DNA from 3 places in the Alistipes sp. AF48-12 genome. Region 3 is predicted to be linked to each of the others. Evidence: riboswitches for the same ligand, from Rfam matches in the RefSeq annotation. Region 3 holds a riboswitch; each other region holds the start of a gene.
What was found. Region 3 has a riboswitch for cobalamin ahead of DW082_RS08900 (threonine/serine exporter ThrE family protein). Riboswitches for the same ligand answer to the same signal wherever they lie in the genome.
Positions count from the first base shown of each region.

Region 1: linked by a shared signal. The riboswitch ahead of DW082_RS05760 (ABC transporter substrate-binding protein) and the one ahead of DW082_RS08900 (threonine/serine exporter ThrE family protein) in region 3 are both predicted to bind cobalamin.
Region 2: linked by a shared signal. The riboswitch ahead of DW082_RS13265 (TonB-dependent receptor) and the one ahead of DW082_RS08900 (threonine/serine exporter ThrE family protein) in region 3 are both predicted to bind cobalamin.

Region 1 covers NZ_QUDJ01000007.1:38,202-45,146, forward strand. The annotation lists gene DW082_RS05750 (ABC transporter ATP-binding protein) at 1-777, opposite strand, end outside; gene DW082_RS05755 (iron ABC transporter permease) at 777-1,808, opposite strand; gene DW082_RS05760 (ABC transporter substrate-binding protein) at 1,805-2,923, opposite strand; cobalamin riboswitch at 3,237-3,449, opposite strand; gene DW082_RS05765 (NADH-quinone oxidoreductase subunit N) at 3,575-4,996, opposite strand; gene DW082_RS05770 (NuoM family protein) at 5,007-6,500, opposite strand; partial or broken gene nuoL (NADH-quinone oxidoreductase subunit L) at 6,522-6,945, opposite strand, start outside.
Region 2 covers NZ_QUDJ01000028.1:9,837-16,781, reverse strand. The annotation lists partial or broken gene DW082_RS13270 (YncE family protein) at 1-1,086, opposite strand, end outside; gene DW082_RS13265 (TonB-dependent receptor) at 1,083-3,098, opposite strand; cobalamin riboswitch at 3,207-3,410, opposite strand; gene DW082_RS15220 (hypothetical protein) at 4,334-4,456, shown strand; gene DW082_RS13250 (helix-turn-helix domain-containing protein) at 4,457-4,621, shown strand; gene DW082_RS13245 (helix-turn-helix domain-containing protein) at 4,625-4,930, shown strand; gene DW082_RS13240 (hypothetical protein) at 5,100-5,588, opposite strand; gene DW082_RS13235 (GNAT family N-acetyltransferase) at 6,117-6,629, opposite strand; gene DW082_RS13230 (efflux transporter outer membrane subunit) at 6,641-6,945, opposite strand, start outside.
Region 3 covers NZ_QUDJ01000012.1:61,152-68,096, reverse strand. The annotation lists gene DW082_RS08910 (ABC transporter permease) at 1-1,252, opposite strand, end outside; partial or broken gene DW082_RS08905 (PLP-dependent aminotransferase family protein) at 1,492-2,156, shown strand; cobalamin riboswitch at 2,301-2,501, shown strand; gene DW082_RS08900 (threonine/serine exporter ThrE family protein) at 2,645-4,042, shown strand; gene DW082_RS08895 (methylated-DNA--[protein]-cysteine S-methyltransferase) at 4,071-4,604, opposite strand; gene DW082_RS08890 (MFS transporter) at 4,616-5,800, opposite strand; gene DW082_RS15045 (FadR/GntR family transcriptional regulator) at 5,846-6,094, opposite strand; partial or broken gene DW082_RS15040 (FadR/GntR family transcriptional regulator) at 6,346-6,516, opposite strand.

The DNA.
Region 1 (6,945 bases), on a different contig from region 3:
AAAACGGCCGTTGTCCGGATCGAATTCCACGTCGCCCCGGCTGAAAAAACGGTTCAGCGAACCGTTCAGCACCAGGTCTTCGGTCGTTCCACACAACAATCCGTTCTGCTGCGACATCAGCCACAGGCTGTCGGCCAACAGCAGCGCCTGATCGACGTCGTGCGTCGACAGCAGCACGGCCTTATGCTCCTCGCGCGCCAGGCGGTGCAGCAGGTTCATCACCTCGATCCGGCTGATAATATCCAGAAAAGCGGTCGGCTCGTCGAGTAGGATGACCGGGCACTGCTGCGCCAGCGCCTTGGCGATCATCGCTTTCTGACGTTCCCCGTCCGACAGTTCGGCTACGTAGCTTCCGGCTTTGCCTGCTATTCCGACCGCTTCCATCGCCCAATCGACGACCCGCCGGTCCTCCGCGCCGAGATTTCCGAAAAAACCCGTATAGGGATACCGACCGAGAGCGACCAACTGATGCACCCTCAGTCCCCCGGCATACACCTTATCGGTCAACACCACGCCGACCAACCGCGAACGACGGGTCTCGGAATACTTCCCGAACGGCTCGCCGCACAAGCGGAGCTCGCCGTCCAACAGCGTCCGCCCGCCGCCGAGCGTCTTCAGCAACGTCGATTTACCGGCGCCGTTCGGGCCGAGCAGGCAGGTCAACTCGCCGGCACGCAGCGAAAACAACAGACCCTCGTGCACACGCCGGACGCCGCGCCCGCCGAGGCGGTAGCCGATCGAGAGGCGCTCTCCGGTTATCACGCAACGACGCTCCATCAGTTGAAATATTGTATCCGTTTCTGGTTCACGATCACATAAATAACCACCGGAGCGCCGACCAGCGGAGTGATCGCGTTCAGCGGAATCACGCCCGATGCGCCGGGCAGCAGGCTGATCAGGTTGCACAGCAGCGCGACGCAGGAACCGGTCAGCATCACCGCCGGCAGCAACAGCCGGTGATCGGCCGAACCGGTCATCAACCGCGCCAAATGCGGTACGGACAACCCGATAAAGGCAATCGGCCCGCAAAACGCCGTCGAAACGGCCGTCAACACCCCCGTACAGATCAACAGCAAGATCCGCACGCGCTGTACGCGCACCCCGAGATTCTCGGCATAGCGTTCGCCGAGCAGCAATGCGTTCAGCGGCTTCATCAGCAGTAGCGCGACGAACAGTCCCGCCCCGATCAGCAGCGCGAACAGCGGCATCTGCCGCAACGAAACGCCCGAAAAATCGCCCATCCCCCACAGCATGTAGGAATACACGCCGTCCGACGTCGCGAAAAAATTCAGCAGCGAGATCATCGACGAGGCCAGGTAGCCGACCATAATCCCGATAATCAGCAACATCACGTTGCTGCGCACCAGGGTCGAAAAAAAGATGATGATGCACAACACCGCCGTCGCTCCGACGAATGCGCCCGATACGACGGCCATATAACCGCTGAGCATGAAACCGCCCGTACCGCCGACCGTCCCTCCCAGCATCAGCATCACCAACGCCACGCCGAGACTCGCCCCCGTATCGATCCCGAGAATCGACGGGCCGGCCAACGGATTGTTGAACACGGTTTGCAACATCAGTCCGGAAGTAGCCAGCGCCGCACCGGCCAACAGCGCGGTCACGGCCTGCGGCAACCTCGATTCGAGCACGATAAACGACCACGAAGCCTGTCCGGCCTCCCCGCCCGTCAGGATGCCGAGCACCGCCCGCAACGGAATCGGCACCGACCCCAGGAACAGGCTGGCCGCAAACAGCACCGCGACACAGCAAGCCGCCGCAACGATATACCGCACCGAAATGCTCACTGCCGCATCCTGTTAAAATACCGCAACCGGTATCCGGGTATCGTCCCCGGATGAAAAATCTCGATCAGGTCGCCCAACACCCGGTCGGGATGCATCGGCATTTCTTCGTAATAAGGCGTTTCCCCGGTATTGCAGACGAAAATATTCCGGTTTTTAAAAGCGTCGAAATGCCGGTAAGGTTCGTACTCCGTCTGCAGTTCCGCATAGGTCAGTTCCTGCGGCGCATTGTATTTAATAAGCCAGAAATCGGCTCCCTGTCCCTTTTCGAACACCGTCTCGAACGCCAACGGCACCGAACCGGTAGTCGGGTCGTCGGCCCAGATGTAATCGGCCCCGGCATCGCGGTACAAGTTGGCAATGTAACTGCGGCCCCCGGGAACATACCATGCCGATCCGTATTTTTTCTCGGACAGTACGGTCGGACGCACGCCCACCGTATCCGTCATCCTGCACAGCGAATCGTATGCCGCCGCCGTCTGCCGGAATAGCGAATCGGCCCGCTGTCCTCTGTCGAAAAACAACGCCATGAAACGCATCCATTCGGCCCTTCCGAGCGGCGTAACCTCCATATAATCGACGCATTCCATGATCGGAATCGCCGTTTTTTCGATCCGTCCGTAACCGACGTTCTTGAACGGCGAAGCGATGATGATGTCGGGCGCCAGGTCGATCACCTTTTCGACATCCGGCGACGAAGCCTCGCCCAGGTCGGCAATAGCACCCCGGGCCACCCCGTCGCGAATAAAATCCAGGTCGATATAACGGGGCTCGCAAACCCCTACGATCCGGTCGCCCACCCCCAGTTCGTCCAGCATACCGCAGTGCACGGCCGAATAAACCACGACCCGCTGCAACGGCGTCCGCACGATATTTCCTTCCGGAAGTCCAACCGGCAGCGGCCTCTCGCGGTCGACGAGCACATAACGACGCAGCAACCGGAGGCTGTCCCACGGACTGAGCACGTCGACGAGCGTATAATCCCGGAAATGCTCGACCCGATAATGCCGGGCATATTCTATCCGGAACGCTTCGCCGGCGCCTTCGCCGGATTTCCGGCCCGATCCGCACCCCGCTCCCAGCAGTATGACGGACAAAAAAAGAAAAAACGATCGAATCAATCTCATCGGAATACCCATATTTTCCGGTTGAACTTACAAAGTTACGCAAATTACCGATCCCCTACAAACCGAAACAAGGACAGATGAGCACCTTATTCAGATCCTCATCCGTCACTCAGGGGGAAAACTACTTATCATATTCGTAAAAAACGTCGTTCGCAGGGCGTCGATCCTGTAAAACCGTTTTTCCGTAATATTCGTCCGGCTGCTCCGAAATAAAATAAAAGAGGAAGAAAAAACGCGAACCCGGACAACTCCCGTCCGACCCCCGCAAAGAATCAACCCATTCCGCTTTTTACCCGAAGCACAAATGTTTCAAACGAATCGAGGCAGGTCTTCTGGCTCGCCTCACATCCGGCAGTCTTCCCATCCTTACGACAGTGACTTTCAGAATCGCCGGACATTTTCCGAGGCTTACAGCTGCGGGTACAGCTCCGGGATTGAAACGACGTTTCGCACCGGATTCCCTATTACGGCCATTCCGCGTCGCTGCGGTCGGGCCACCTTGATTCAACTGGAAGCAAAGGTAAAGCGTTTTTACGAACAATCAAACGTTCCCGACGGTTTCCGGTAATTTTTTTTGCACATTTTGTACACAAACGAAAAAGCCGGCGAGTTTCACCGGCTTTTATAGGATTCGATCCCACGCTACATTCCGTAGCTCAGCAACGAGATCCGATCGTACACCACGCTCAGGACTCCCAACAGCAGGATACCCATGCTACAAGCCACCAGACTGGCACGCATGTACCCGTCGCTGCGGAACGCGGCGATCGGCGCCTCGTTCTTGTTGATGAACATGGCCTTGACCACGAGCAGATAATAGTACAGCGAAATAATCGTATTGATCAGCGCGATCAACACAAGGATGTAATACCCTTGCTGGGCGGCGGCTGCGAAGATGAAGAACTTGCTGAAAAATCCGGCGAACGGCGGAATCCCGGCCAGCGAGAACATCGCCAGCGTCATCACCAGCACCAGTTTCGGATTCGTTGCGTACAATCCGTTGTAATCGTCGATCGTCACCTTGCCGGAGCGGTTCTCAATCGCCGAAATCACGCCGAAAGCGGCCAAGTTGGACACCATGTAAACCAATATGTAATAAACCAGCGAAGTCATACCGAGAGCCGATGCGCTGATCACTCCCAGCACGATGTAACCGGCCTGCGAAATCGACGAATAAGCCAGGAAACGTTTGATATTGCGCTGTCGAATCGCGAACAAGTTGGCGATCGTGATCGTCGCGATGATTACGCCGTAGAGCACGCCCTGCCACTGGGCTGCGATCGGAGAGAACACCTTCATCAGGATCGTCATCAGCACAAACACGGCAGCCCCTTTCGAAATGACCGACAGGTAAGAGGTAACGGTCGTCGGAGCGCCCTGGTAAACGTCGGGCGTCCACTGGTGGAACGGCACGAGCGAAATTTTGAAGAACAGCCCCACGACGAAGAACAGGAAAGCCATGATCTGCAACGGCGAACCGTTCACGGCGGCCGGGATGTCGTCGAAATAGAGCGTTCCGGTCGTACCGTAGATCAGCGACATACCGTACAGCGACAGCCCCGATGCAAAGACGGCGTTCAGGATGTATTTGGCTCCGGCTTCGGCCGATTCGCGTTTGAACTTATCGAAAGCGACCAACGTAGCCATCGGGATCGACGCGGTTTCCAGTCCGATAAAGAAGAACAGGAAGTTGCCGGCCGAGATCATGAAGTACATGCCCAGCAGCGTGGTCAGCGTCAGGAAATAGAATTCGCCGCGCTTGTGGACGGTCGTATCGCTTTTGAGCCAGCCCTCGGCCTGCATCAGCACGATCAGCGTCCCGACGTTCAGGATGCTTTTGACGACGCCCATCATCGGCGTGTACTGGTACATGCCGCCGAATGCTTCGCCAGCGACTCCCGGCACGATGTTCAGCAACGTATGTACGCCGAACAGAATGCACGCTACGGGCTGGAAATACCGCAAACCGTTCTTCGAAGCCATCAAATCGTAGAGCAGCAGGATCACCATCACGGCGATCAGCGACAGCTCCTCTTTCATCATCAGAAAATTACTGTAATCCATATAGCGTCCTCTATTTCATTAACTGTTGTACAACGGGCAGCAAACTGTCGTTGATCATATTCGACACCCACAACGGCGCCATACCGAGTCCGGCGATCGCCACGATCAGCACGACGACCGACAGGCGTTCGAACCACACGGCGTCGGTCAGCGCCAGGTGATCCTTATTCAGTACCGAACCGTAAAACACCTTGCCCACCATCCGCAGGATATAAACCGCCGTAATCACGATCGACGAGCAGGCGACGATCGTAAAGACGCGGTGGAACGTATCGGTATGCTCGAACGAGCCGACGAACACGGTCATCTCGGCTACGAATCCGCTGAGTCCCGGAAGCCCCAGCGACGCCAGTCCGGCGATTACGAAGCAGACGCTCAAAAACGGCATCACCTTCATCAGACCGCCCATCTCGCGGACATCCCGCGTATGGGTGCGTCCGTATATCATCCCGATCAACGCAAAGAACAAGGCCGTCATCAGTCCATGCGACAGCATTTGCAACACGGCGCCGGTCATCGCGGTCTGGTTCAGCATCAGGATCGCGAACAGCACCAGTCCGCAGTGGCTGACCGAAGAGTAGGCGTTGATGTATTTCAGGTCGGTCTGCTTGATTGCCGAGAACGCTCCGTAGACCACGCTGATACCGGTCAGCGTCAGGAAAATCCATGCCAGTTCGTTGGCCGCCTCGGGCATCAGGAAGATCGCCACGCGAAAACAACCGTATCCGCCGAGTTTCATCAGCACCCCAGCATGCAGCATCGAAACGGCCGTAGGCGCCGAAGCGTGACCGTCCGGCGACCACGTGTGGAACGGAAACATCGCGCCGAGCACCCCGAAGCCGACGAACGTCAGCGGGAAGAACAGGTACTGCGCGCTCATCGGAATCGTATGTTTGGAGATTTCGAGAATATTCATCGACAGTTGACCGCCTTCGGGCGCCGAATGGAAATAGATGCCGAGGATGCCGACCAGCAGCAGCGCCGAACCTCCCATCAACATCAGCGTCAGTTTCATCGCCGAATACTCTTTCCGGCCGGTTCCCCACACGCCGATCAGCAGGTACATCGGGATCAGCGCCACCTCGTAAAACATGAACATCGTGAACAGATCAATCGAAATGAAGAATCCGAACACCCCGATCGACAGCAGCGAGAACCATGCGAAAAACTCCCGCGGTAGCGGCGACATTTTCCACGAAGCGAACACCCCGGTAAAGACGATCACCGACGACAGCAGCAACATCGCCACCGAAATACCGTCGACGCCGACCGAATAGTGGATATTCAGCGGAGCGTACCACACCGCATCGGCCGTGAACAGCATTTCGGCGCCGTTCCCCGCGCTGCGTTCTCCCAGATACATCGCCACCAGCGCCACGGACAGGCCCAGCAACAGCGAGGCGCCGACTACCATGATCGCACGGATGCGGCGGATGTCCTTCGTGAGGAACATCGCGCAGGTCATCAGCAGCGGTATCAGTACAAATAAAGATAAAAAGTTCATATCCGTATCAACTTATTTTATTCAACAAAACAGCACCAGTACGGTAATCAGCAACAATCCCACGAGAAATACGAACGCATACTGCTGCACCTGTCCGGACTGCAATCCGCGAATCGCCAGCGACATCCGGTTTGTCACCAGCGCCAGCCCGTTCATCGCGCCGTCGATCACATGCCGGTCGAACCACGCGATCGAACGCGAAACGCCGTTGAAAATGATCCTCTTGGTAATGAAAAGATATACCTCGTCGATGTAGAAGCGATGGCTAGCCGCACGGTGCAGGCCGCTGAACGTACGCGCCAGACGATCCGGAATCGGACTGTGCTTGCGGTAAAACACCGTAGCGACGGCGATCGAGATCAGCGCAATCGCGATGCTCGTTCCGGCTACCGTCCAGTCGAGGTGGATGATGTAGTCGGCCCCGTCGCTGCTGACGAACTTGCCG
Region 2 (6,945 bases), on a different contig from region 3:
ACAATACAGTGTCCCCGGGGTGATATAGTCCTTGGCATCGGTCACGAAGATCTCCCGCGTATCGGGATTGACAGCGATGCCGTAAGGGATCTTGATCTGTTTGTCCGTCCCGTCCGTAATGAAATTGCGGGTAACCACCTTTTTCGTTTTGGTATTGACAATGGCGTACGAGATCGTATTTTTATTGGTGATATAGCTCCATTCCGTACTGTATACATAGAGCGAATCCCCGCACAACGTCATATTGCTGTTGGGCAGCAGTTCCAGTTTGTCGGTCACTTTGTCCGTTTTCGAATCGATCACGAAGGTCATGGAGCGTGTCCCGTAGTAATCGCCGCGGGACGAGACCCATATATTTCCATAGTGGTCCAGTTCCATGCGGTGCAGGTTGATCGCCACTTCGATTTTTTTTTATTTCCTGAAACGTGTTCAGGTCAATCACCGAAACCGTATTGTCGTAGTTGGGGACCCGGTAACCTCCGGAGTTGGCGACATAGAGTTTGTCGCCGACGATGACCATTTCTTCGGGCTGGTAGCCGACCACACAAGTTTCGAGCACGGTCAGCGAGGCCGTATCCACTTTGGCCACATACCCCAACCGGGCGTTGGGGTCGATCTGTACCGGGCCCGCGTAAGAACTGACATAGCATACGGGCCTTTAAAAGCGAGGTAACGGCAGTTCGGGATCGAGACCACTCCGATATGCCTGGCGGTACGGACATCCATCACTTCGACGAAGTGGGAACAGTTGATAACCGCATAGAGCTTATTGCCGTATATCTGAATGTCGTTGCCCACGTCGCCCAACTCTTTAACCACGCCGGGATTGCGTTCCGGATAAATATTCTTGGAATACACGCCGGTTTCGGCGTCATAATAATCCAACGAGGCTTTATTGCTCCCCATATTGCCTTCGTTGAGCAGGAAAAAGCCTTTGATCGGACCTTCCTGACCCGTTCCGCCGGTCCCGGTCGATCCACCTCCCGTATTCGTATTCGTGGAAGGGAGGACCGGCTCGTCTTTTCGGCACGAACCGAGGCAGAGAAAGAGCGACAATAAAACCGCAAATCGTCGTATGAAACTCATAATGTCAGGTTAATTTTGATTTTGAAGTTCGTCCCGGGCATCGGATAGCACTGGACGACTTCATACTGTTGGTTGAAAATATTGTTGACTTCGGCCGTGACCCGCATACCGACGCGGTTCCACTGAAAACTCTTGGACAGCGACATGTCGTGGGTATACCACGGTTGCGAATAGTTTTCCGGAATATTGGCCACCGCTTCGTACCGTTCGCCGGTATAGATAAAGCTGTAATTCCAGTCCCAGCTTTTATAGCTGCCGCCCAGTATGGCCGATCCGCTGTGCCAGGGGATATAGGGAATCTGCCCGCCGTACCATTGGCTTTCGGGATCGGTGAAATCCTGCGCTTTCTGGTAAGTGTAGTTCAGGCGGGCATTGAGGGCAACCTTCCCGAATTGGAAACCGGATTGTACCGACGCGTCGATGCCGCGTATCTCCACGTACCCGAGGTTGACCATCGTCCACTGGAACTGATTGGATGTGGGCATGGCGATGATCTTGTCGTCCACCTGATTGAAATAACCGTCCACCGATACGTCCAGATAAGTCAACCCGTGACCACCGAACGATTTGTTGTAAACGATCCCCACGTCGTACTGGGTCGTAAACTCGGGCTTCAACTGTTTGTTACCGATGAACGTATAATAAAGATCGTTGAACGTAGGCATACGGAATATCCGTTTGTAAAATGCCCTGAGTTGCAGATTTTCCGCGCTCCACGGGCGATAAGACATAACGACCGTCGGTGTGAACTGGCTCTTTTCCGGAGCTTCCTCGCCGAGGGCTTTGGTTTTGTCGTAGATATAAGTATGAAGCAGGCTGGCCTGCATACTGAATTTTTCGAACTGAACGGACGTGGCCAATGCCGTCAGGACGGAGTACCGCTGCGGACAGGCAAAGTCCACCAAGTCGGCATCGAGCGTGTTCCACTGGAAATCAGCGGAAAGGTTGACTTTCCACCAGTCGAAAAAAGAGAAGCCGTTTACGGCCGAGAAATAGACCTCCTGCTGCCGGTAATGGTTATCGACATACATGGTCGTCACGTCGAGCCGTGGATCGGACAGGTAATGCAGGTAATCGTAAGCGTACTTGCCGTTCAGCACGAGTGTATAAAGCGAACCGAACTGTTTGCGGAACGAAGACTGCACGAACAGGTTACGGTCCCACTGGCGGTCTTCGTGCTTGAACTTTCCCGGCTCCTCCCGCACCGAAGCGCCCGGATAGCCGCGTTCCGAGTCGTAGAAATAGACTTTGGCCTTCCACTCTCCGTCCCTGATCTTTCCGAACAGTCCGCCCTCCACCCTAAGAGCGCTGACATCGCCGTTACGCCGCACTTCGGTCGTATCGTATCCGTCCTTCTTCGCATAGCTGAACTTATACCGTCCGGTCGTATACATATATTCCGCATTGAACGAGCTGCTCAGTTTGTCGCTGATCCTATGTTCCCACAACACGGACGGGTTGACCGTACCGAACGACCCTCCTTTGACAGAAAAACTCAGGTTGTAATTTTTGACAGAATCGAAACGTGGTGTCCGGGTAGTCATGTAAACCGATCCCGCGGAGGCATAATCCTTAGCCGACTGGAAGATGGCGCTTTTCTGCCCGTTGTACAGCGAAACGGCCTCCATATTGTCCAGCGAGAAGCGCCCCAGGTCGATCTGCCCGTTCTGGGCGTTGCCCAACTGGATGCCGTCGTAGAACACCCCGACGTGCTGGGTTCCCATGCTCCGGATATTGACCGTCTTCAATCCCCCGATTCCGCCGTAGTCCTTGATCTGGACGCCGGAAAAATAACGAATGGCATCGGCCACGGAAACCACGTTCAGGCGCTCGAGTTCTGTTCCCGACAATTCCTGTGCGGGAATGATCTTCGGCAAGGTCCGGCGGCCGTAAACCGTCACTTCCCCAATCTCGTATTTACGGAGTACACTGTCCGATTCCTGAAGAAACGTCGTGTCTTTCGGCTGGGCGGCAACCGAAGTTGTAAAATACTTATTTTCAGTAAATTGCATGCAAGTTCATTCGTTTGCACGATTTACCTCTGCAGTTGACCGACAAAAACAAACGAAATACGATGTTTGGGAGAGCCAATTACATACCACCCGTGATCCCGCAGGGGTAAATCCTCGTTATCGCAAGGCAGGTCTTCTGACTCATTTCCTCCGCTGCGCCTTCCCAGTTTAAAACCAGTGGCAAAGAGTGCGCGGAGTTGCCCTATAAGGACTGAAACTCACAGCAACGGGTATTGTCGCAGATTCTCACTGCATTCCCTTTTATTCCCGGAAGCAGATAACTTCCGGAAAACCTTGCGGCACAAAATTACGGAAAATATTTTTAATTAATATTGTTACACTTTGGTAAACTTGCATGAAATTAAACAAAAGGCATATGCCAGCCTGTTACCTCTCTGCAAACTACCATTCTACTATTAGTAAAGTAAAAAACTATCTTTGACTTTATCGAATTATCACATGCTAACTCTATAAAACTGTAGCAAAGGATTATTGTAACCGGACACAAATATCATTTTATCATTTTGTAAGGCTACAACCGTAGTATTGACTACGATTGCAGCCTTACAAAGCACCAAACTGTACGACAGTATTCTTCTTGATACGCCCGACCGCGAACCGCCCAAACCGGGCTATTTCGCCGGTTATCAAGCTTGGTCGCCTGAAGCCTTATCGGCCAATTGTCCATTCTGTAACCCAATCCAGAAAGGCTGAATCTCTTTTATGGACCGAATTTCCCGGCACGCGTCGAGCGTGAGCAAGTTAGGTTTTGGTTTAACCAAAACATTTCGGTTTAACGGATTAAACCGAAACTCCTTTTGCTCCGGTGTCGCATTTTTCAGAACAGGCAAAACCTCAAACAGAGAAGCGTGGAGTTGCAAAAAACTCAAACAGCATTCATGTGGTCATATATTTCAGTCTGCCAATGACATGTATGTTAATCCGTTCCGGACTCTTCCGGATTATCCAAGACTATTCACGACACCGGGCGGGGAAACGCTACAACCAGTCTGAAACGGTTATATATTGCGGGCAAAATCATCATCCGGCCGCTTTTATAAAATGTAAAGAACCGATGAAAAACCGAGCGCACCGTATCCGCGACCGATGAGCCTTTCTTATCGCACGGAACCGTAAAAAGAAAAGACAACACGAACAATCAACCGTAACCGGCTTCCGCAGGCAGATAACTCCAATGGGAACCGGTTACCATGTAAATTTAAAATCGAAAAAGTATGGATAAAATCGTTTGCGTCGGGGAGCGGACATGGATGAGGCTCCTCGCCCGACTGGAAGAGTTATCGACCCTCGCCGGAGAGGTCCGGCAGAAATTCGATCCGCAGGTATCGGAGGGATGATTGGACAGCCAGGACGTGTGCCTGTTGCTGAACGTCTCCAAACGTACCCTTCAAACCTACCGGGACAAGAAACTACTGCCTTATACTTCGATAGGAGGCAAGTTCTTCTACCGGGAGAATGACGTGGCAGAATACCTGAGAAGTAAAACCATTAAAAGTAAGTAGGTCATGTCTTGGGATTTTTTGAACAGCGAAAGCGAAGAGGTGAAGAAAGCCTTTTCGCAGATCAGTGAAACGGAAAAGGCTTTGCGGAAAGCCATCGACAACTACCGCCCCTCGGTTATGAAAGAACGGTACCTTACGGGAGAGGAAGTATGTGCCTACCTACATATCTCGACCCGCACGCTGCAGAACCTACGGGACAGTCGGCAGATCCCTTTCACCGTTATCGGCGGCCGCAACATCATCTATCCCGAATCTGGCATCCGGGAAACCCTCCTCAAGAACCTGCGCCCGACCGAAGATCCGTTCTAATGTGGATAGATTACCCCCATTAAATAGTGATTCGGTTTGAACTATTCGAAATTTTCGAATAGTTCAAACCGAAGGCCCAAGACAACCTGATATAACAACTGAAAACATGAGCATGTCCCCGGCCGTCGTATCATAGGCCGGGGATCGCTTTAAACGAACTAACCCTTTTCTATCTGTATTCGGGTAGATAATTCTGCCGGGCATATTGGGTAAAAGATTCTCCTTTTGTCTTCTCCATCGCTACATCATACACGGCCTCGACACTGATAAATCCTCCGCAGCGGCGGGACAGCTCGCCGTCTATGCCCACGTCGAACCTCAGATCGGGCGACTGGCGGTTATATTCGTCCAGCTTGCCGTGGCAATGCCCGTGCAGCATGACCGAGCCGTGGGGCTTGCGGTTCCAGGTCAGCAGCGGATAGTGGCACAGGTTCAACACCATGTTGTCCGTCAGCCGGGAGCACATGCTCGGACGAACCGTCAGGTCGAGTATTTGTGCTGTGGTCTGGAAATAGTTCGAGTAGGCTTTGACCGAACCGTCGTGGTTACCGGTTATGAGATATTTGCGTCCGGGCAGTTTCTCCAGCAGATGCCGGGCGTCTTCGCTTTTGAAGAATGTAAGATCGCCGAGGATGTAGACCATATCCTTCTTGTCCACGGTCGACCGCCAAAGGTCGAGCAGCCATGCGTCGTGTGCCGTCGTATTGTCCCGGTCGGCAAAAGGCCTGTCCGTTTGGTACCGGAGTATGTTCTGGTGGCCGAAATGCAGGTCGGCGTAAAAAATATCCTATTCATATCGCTTTTGTCGTTTGCGGAGCGATCGCCGTCGGACCGCTTCATGGGTTATTAAATTCATTTTCTGGTCGATTGTTCCAATCGTGCGGTACAAGGGAATCGTACATTCAATAATCGGTTTCATTTTTTCATAAGTGAATAATAGACATTAGCCAATAAAAAAGAGATACTGCTTGCGAAGCAGTATCTCCTATGATAGCCGTGAATGATTTTTATCAGAAACTACGCATACGAACATACCGCCCTGGCCGGGGTATTTTAATAATACCGCCCCGGTGCTCAGGTAATGGAATGTTCCGGAAATTTATCATCTGTTCTTATTCAACTGGTTACGATGCAAAGGTAAATATGCTCTGTCGAATCTTGTAATATTTCAACATAAATTTTTTGATTATATCACCTTTTCAAATATGAAATATTCATCGTGGCTGTTTTTTCCCGTAAGCGGGTAATTGGGATCGCAATGAGCCTTGTTGAAAAATTCCACTATCTTGAATCCGCATTTGTTGACGTAGAAGTGAATGTTCCGTTTCTCGAAATAAGGAGTGACCAAACGCCAGACTTTTGTAGCAGGGTATAGTCGTTCGATTCCCTGCCATATCTGGAAGCCCAAGCCCTTACTGTGATACTCGGGATATACATAAAATAACTCCAAAGAGCTATGTCCTGTCAAGGCATCTGCCTTTATCGCCACGCCGCCGACTTTTACACTGTTAGCATATACTGCATATGCCTCACACATAATGTTTTGCAAAATACGGCAGACTTCATCGGTTGGTATGATTTCCCTGCCGTCTTTCGGCGGCCCGAATGCCTCGACTGCGGCAATGGAGAAAATCTCTTTCACGTCATCGCAAAATCCTTTGTAATCCCTTTCACCGAGTTTATCGAATGTTATACTCATGATTCCTAAATTTATTGTCCTCCACCCAATGCGTGATACAGGCTTATGATGCCCTGTATCTCGTCGAATTTGTCCTGTGCCAATGATTTCTGGACATCCAGCAGAGACTGTTGCGCGGTCAGCACCTCCAGATAGTTCACGGAGGAATGGCGCATCAACAGTTCCGTCTTCCGAACTGCCTCCTGTAAAGAAACGACACTTTGGGAATTTATCGCCAGTCTTTCACGTGCTGTTTGCAAAGCTACCAGTGCGTTATTCACCTCGCTGCCCGCCGCAAGCAGTTTCTGCTGAAAAGCCAATGCCGCTATTTCCTGCT
Region 3 (6,945 bases):
GCAATCCCTGCTTCCAATGCCGCTGGTTTTCCTTGAAATTGCGGAAGGCGGACGCTACCGGAATGCGGGCGAACAGCATGCCGGGGACGAACCCGGTTACGAAAAATACAATGGCGCAAATGCCCGACAGGATGAAAGCTCCTTTGGAGAAGAACAAGGCGGCAAGCGAAACGTTCAGCAATCCTTCGACGGTGTCCCGGCACGCGAGGATCAGCAGGACGGCCAGAGTGAGCGAAAGAATCATATGTACCAGCGTTTCCGACATCGTCATACGGTGGATGTCGGTCCCGGATGCGCCGTACGATTTAGTCAGGGCGATTTCTTTGCTACGGTTCACGATCGCCGAGATCGCGATCAGGATATAGTTCATCACGGCCGTGAACAGCAGCGCGAAAGCGAGGATCGCCAGCATGACGGTCATGTTCCGGATATTGGCTTCGCCGGTATGCACTTCCCTTATAGGTTTCAGGAAAAATGCCAATCGGTCGACGCCGGCATTTTGCAGGGCTTGGGGGACGATGTGTTTTTGTTGCATCCGGTCGATGGCCGGACGCAGGGTTTCGGGCGTGACGCCGGGGGACAGAAGCACATAGGTTAGGTAGTGGCGGCCGAACCAGGCCAGGAAGCCTCCGTCGTCCGCTTCCTCCAATGTGACCAGTACGTCGTAGCGCAAGTGCGAGTTTTCCGGCGGATCTTCGAATACGCCTCCGATGGTCAGCGTCATCTCCGGTTTGTTGTCGGAAGCGATGACCGTGCCTTCTGCCCGGTCGATTCCTCCGAGCTTATCGGCGAACGAGCGCGAAATCATCGCATAGCCGGGCCGGGCCAATACCTTTTTCGGATCGCCCGACAGTACCGGACGCGGCAGCACGTCGAACAGGCAACTGTCGGCCATCAGGATGCCGCCGACCGAGTAGCGCCGCTTATCGGACGTTATGAATTTGTTCCTGTCTCCGCCGATATGGGTCAGCCGGGTTGCGGCTTCGATGCCCAGTACTTCCTCTTTCATGGTCGGAGCGACGATTGCCGAAACGGATTCGCTGACCTTCGACTCGTTTTCGTTGCTCGTGTAGCCCGTCAAACGATAGATCCTATCCGCATTCGGATAAAACGAGTCGTAGGATTGTTCGAAATAGATCTTGGCAATCAGTACCAGACCGATGGCCAATCCGATACTCAGCGAGACGATTTTTGTTACGTTATGCCGTCCCCTTTTGAAGAGCGAGCGTATGGCGATGTTCAGATCCCTCATATTGGTCGTCGGTTTTTATTTTTCCGCTTTGGATCCGGCGGAGTGTTTTTTCAATCGATACAGCAATGTTCGAAAATAATGCCGTGATGTGCTAATGTTTGTAATACAGGATTTTATGTTGTGTGGTTCGATCCGGGTGTGTAAAATTAATGGACACTGTTGAATGAATCCTTTACAGATGAGGGCAAAAGAGTGTTAAGAACCTGCTCGGAAGTCGGATGGATTGAAAATGAACGGATGGAAAAACGTGGAGCCTGGAAAGACGCAAGAAACTGGCCGGACTGCCCTCGAAATACGGCGTCGCGGTACAGGAAGACAATCCGTACGGCGAGCTAAGATTCGAAGGAGCGTCTTTGCCGTCGGTAAAGTCTTTCGACACGACCGGCAACGTCCCGTGCACGGGACGTTTTTCTAAAATTTTCTGCCCCGGATTCCGGATCGGCTGGATCGCCGGAGACAAGGACATCATCCGCAAGTACGTCCTGGTTGGTCAAACAGGGAACCGACCTGCAATGCAATACGATGGCCCAGATGATCATCGCCCGGTATCTACAACGGTACGACATCGACCGGCATATCGGAAAGATAGTCGAAGTGTACAAAAGGCGCAGGGACGTTGCGGTCGGATCCATCGAACGTTACTTCCCCGCGAACATAAGATTCATTCGGCCCGAAGGCGGACTATTTATCTGGATCGAACTTCCGACAGGGATTTCGGCGCGCGAAATTTTAAACAAATGCCTCGAAAAAAAATAGCTTTCGTTCCGGGCAGCTCTTTTTTCCGAACGAGCATAAAGAGAATATCCTCAGGATCAATTATTCCAATATACCCGGAGACCGGATCGAGAAAGGACTTAAAATCTTCGGGGAGGTCGTCAAAGAATATATCGGCAAATCCGAATGACCTTTTCCGGCGACCGTCCCGGCGCGCAAACCTCGAAAAACGCTCTTCCCGAAGGGAGTTTTTTATTTGCCTTTCTCGCCCGAAAAAGTTCGCAGGTTGCCCTAAAATATCGCGGCGGATCTATTTTAATTAATTTTAAAAACTTATCTTTGCCTCGGAATCGGTTCCGGGGGCGCTTTTCTGTCGTCCGGATTAAAAGGGAATCGGGTGAAAATCCCGGACAGTCCCGCTGCTGTGAAGCTCCGTTTACGCTTTGATCATACGATACCACTGGTTTCGAAAGGGGCCGGGAAGGTTTCAAAGCGGGAGTCAGTCAGAAGACCTGCCGTTCGTAAAAGGCTGTTTTTGCTCGTGGGTTTAGAAAAATAGCGAAAAAAATTATCCTCGTTTTGAGAAATATACGGATGAGAAAGTATGTCAGCGTCGTAGTGGAACTTTTGAACACCGGCACGGCAATGCCGGTTTGTCGGATGTAAAGAGAGGCGGTTATGGAAAAGACATCACAGTATTCGGAAAAACTTTTGCACCGGAAGCTCGACCTGCTGCTGCGTACGGGCAAGCTATTGATGGAAAGCGCGGCGGACACGAGCCGCATCATGCGCAACATGAAACGCACGGCGGCCTACCTGGGACTGCCCGACGAACACCTGCATATTTACATCAACTACAACATGCTGATGGTAAACCTGGGCGACGAAGAACATTCGTTTTCCAAATTCCAGAGTTGCGAAAAACACGGCATCAACATGACTGCTATTTCCGCCGTCAGCAAACTCTCCTGGAGAGCCATCCGCGAGGATTATTCGCTGGAAAAATACGAGGAGGAGCTGGAAAAAATCCGTACCCGCAAACGTAACTACACCCCCTGGCAGGTAGCCGTCGGCGCGGGATTCGCCTGCGGCGGGTTCTGCATCCAGTTCGGTTGCGACTGGCCGGCCTTCTTCTACGCTTCGGTGGCCGCTATCCTGGGGTTCCGCTTGCGTGCGGTGCTCAATGATCTGGGTTCCAATCACTTTATGAATATTGCCGTCGCCGCCTTCGTCTCAACGTTGCTGGCATGGGTTTCCACGTTTATATCGACGCTCGCACTGCCCGGACCGCTCCATGCCGTTCTCCATTCCGATACGCCGTGGCATCCGCTGATGGCCTGCGCTCTTTTCATCGTCCCCGGCGTCCCGCTGATTAATTTTGTAAGCGACATGCTGGATAACTACGTGCAGGTGGGTATCACACGGGCCGTCAATACATTGCTCATCGTGGTCGCCATGTCGTTCGGCATCGCGCTGGCCATCCACGTCTGCGGGATCGACAACTTCGTGAAGGATCTGAGCATGACGCCGCATCACACCTATTTCGAATTCGCCGTAGCGGCCGCCATATCGGCCGTAGGATTTTCGATGATCTTCAATATCCCGCGCCGGTTGCTCTGGGTGGTGGCCGTAGGAGGCGTCATCGCCGTTTGCTCCCGCAACTTTGTCAATCTTGGCCCGAGCAACCACAATATCGGACTGGACATGGGTCCAGTGATCGGTTCTTTGGTCGGCTCGGCCCTTATCAGCATCATCGTAACGCGGGCGGTGCATTGGTTCCACACCCCTCACCATTGCCTATCGATTCCCAGCGTCATCCCGATGATCCCGGGCGTGCTGATGTATCGGGCGCTGTTTGCTTTCATCGATATGCGCGGCGTGGTGGGCGAAGTCACCGTAGCGATGAACAATGCCATCCAGGCCTCGCTTATGATCCTTTGCATCGCTATCGGCGTGGCCATCCCGAACATTTTTGCACGCCGCTGGATCACTCCCAAACGTCAAAAACAGTTGAAACTGCTCATCGAGCGGCGCAGGCTGCACGGTAAGTTCGTCAACCTGACGGACATCGGCTAAACGAGAAGACGCGACAGCGGCCGGCCGCCTACAATGCGGTCCCTTTTTTCGGAACGAACAATCCCGACATTTCCGCCCGTTCGAGATTCAGAAGCCGCACTTTCCGCGTAATGCCGCCCGCATAACCCGTCAGGCTTCCGTTGCTCCCGACGACGCGGTGGCAGGGCACGACGATGCTGACGGGATTGTGCCCCACGGCGCCGCCTACGGCCTGCGCCGATACGTTCCGTACTCCCTGTCGCCGGGCGATCTCCCGCGCGATCTCCCCGTAAGTGACGGTTTCCCCGTACGGGATTTGCCGCAGCACGTCCCAGACGGCGAGCCGAAACGGCGAACCTTGTAGGTGCACCGGCGGCGTAAAACCGGGGATGCCGCCGCCGAAATAACAGTCCAACCATTCCCTGACCTGCCCGAATACCGGCAGCATTTTCTCTTCGTGCCGGGCCGACAGCGTGTCGGCAAAATATTTCTGCCCGTCGAACCACAGCCCCGTCAGGCCTTCGTCGTCGGCTGCGATCGTGATCCCGCCGAGGGGCGACCGGTATTTAAAAGTGTACTGCATCGCTGATTTATTTATTTATTGGTTTTCTTCGATTCGATATTAGGCAGAAAGCCCGTTATTACACCCAGCAAAGGCAACAACGTACTGATCTGAAAAATATACTCGATGCTGGTTTTGTCCGCCAGCCAGCCGAAAAAGGCGGAACCGAGTCCCCCCAGCCCGAACATCAGTCCGAAAAATACTCCGGCGATCATGCCGACCTTTCCCGGCATCAGGTCGGTCGCATAGACCAGAATCGCCGAAAACGCCGACGAGATGACAAGGCCGATCACGACCGCCAGTACGATGGTGCAGGCCAGGTTGGCATAGGGAAGCATCAGCGTGAAGGGAGCGGCCCCCAGAATGGAACCCCAGATCACGTATTTCCGTCCGATGCGGTCGCCCAGCGGCCCGCCGAAGAATGTTCCGACCGCCGAAGCCGCCAGAAATGCGAAAAGACAGTACTGCGCCCCCTGTACCGACATCGAAAATTTATCCATCAAAAAGAACGTGAAATAGTTGGTCATACAGGCGATGTAAAAATATTTCGAAAATACCAATACGCCCAGGATAATGAGCGCGGCCCGGATTTTTCGCTTCGTAAGTCCGTGAGCCGGCGCCGCCGCCGTTGCGACGGTCTTGCGTGCCGCTACGGCCAGCCGCCGTTTGTACCAGTTCCCGATCTTAATAAGTATGAAAATAGCCAGCAGCGCGGCCAATGCGAACCAGCCGATCGAAGCCTGACCGAACGGAATCACGATCAAAGCCGCCAACAACGGCCCCATAGCGCTTCCCGCGTTGCCGCCGACCTGAAAGATCGACTGTGCCAGTCCTTTGCGCCCGCCCGAGGCGAGCTGCGCTACCCGCGAGGATTCAGGATGGAAAACCGACGAACCGCAGCCGATCAGGCCGACCGCCGCCAAAATAAAGACAAAGCCGGGGGCTACGGACAGCGCGAGCAGTCCGGCCAGCGTGAAACACATCCCTACGGCTAGCGAGTAGGGCCTCGGATGACGGTCCGCCAAACGTCCGGCGAAAGGCTGCAAAAGCGACGAAGTCATCTGAAAAACCAGCGTGATGACGCCGATTTGTGCGAATGTAAAGCCGAATTTCTCTTTGAGAAGCGGATAGACCGCCGGAATGACGGACTGCATCATGTCGTTGAGCAGATGAGTGGTGCAAACCATCAACAGGATCGGATAAACTGTCCGGTTCATCGGATTACGGAGCGGCCGCGCGCAGGAGGAGTTCGTATTCATGGGTTACGGTTCTTTCAGGATAATGCCGATCGTATGCAGCGCCTTCCGGGCATCCCGGGCGATTATATCCCGTACCAACCGTTCGTGCGTAGGCTGCGATGCGAGAAAATAGCCCGTATCGACGTAAATGTGTTCGAAACCTTTTTGCAGGTGGATGGTCGCCGACCGGTAGAGTTCGTACAAAATCTCGTTGTGCGTAGCTTCCGCCAAAGCGACATGAAACCGGATATCCGCTTCGATACACGCCTCCAACCGCCCCGCCGCTGCCGTCGCGCCGCGTTCCGCAAGGATCTTTCGATCTTTTCGATATCCTGCTCCGTACGCCGTCCGGCAGCCCGCTCGACGATGGCGACCTCCAGTATTCTCCGCACTTCGTCCAGGTCGCGGATGTCGGCACGGCGGAGACGTTGCGCCATCGGGTCGTCCGCCGCCGCCCGGCTCTCGACAAACGTCCCGGCTCCTTGTTGCACTTTCAGGAACCCCATGTTAACCAGTATCTTCACAGCTTCGCGCACCGTCGAACGGCCGACGCCGAAAATACGCATCAGTTCCGGCTCGGCCGGCAGTTTTTCGCCTACCTCGAATTGCCCGTCCGTAATCCGTTGGCGGAGCCGTTCGGCCAACTCTTCGGCCAGCGATCTTTTCCGTATGACCGAATCCGGTCGCTCTTTCATCATATCATCTGATGTTTATTGCAAAGATAACCGTTTATTCGGAACCGGAGAATTTTTCCGGTATTTTCCTCCAAAATCATTATAATGGCGGCGGCTCGTTTTCGATAACCGAATGCGAAAAATAGCTTTAAAAGCGAATCCCGGAATCTATACGAAAGAGATGCAGGATGATCCCCAAGGGCTGGGTATCAATGTTTTCTTTGTTGCGGATCGCTGTTGGTAATTTATAGGTTTAGGATGTTTCTTTGTAAGAGACGGCATGGAATAATAAAATACTGTAAACAAGTGTAATAAACAATGAGAGAGTAGCGTTTATACATCATTCAGGATAAGAGATATATAAATTGGGCAATGGGATCGTCGATTCGATAACGTATTCCGAACTTTTCCGGAGTAAATGCTGTTGCGATTTGAAAGTCACGTATATAA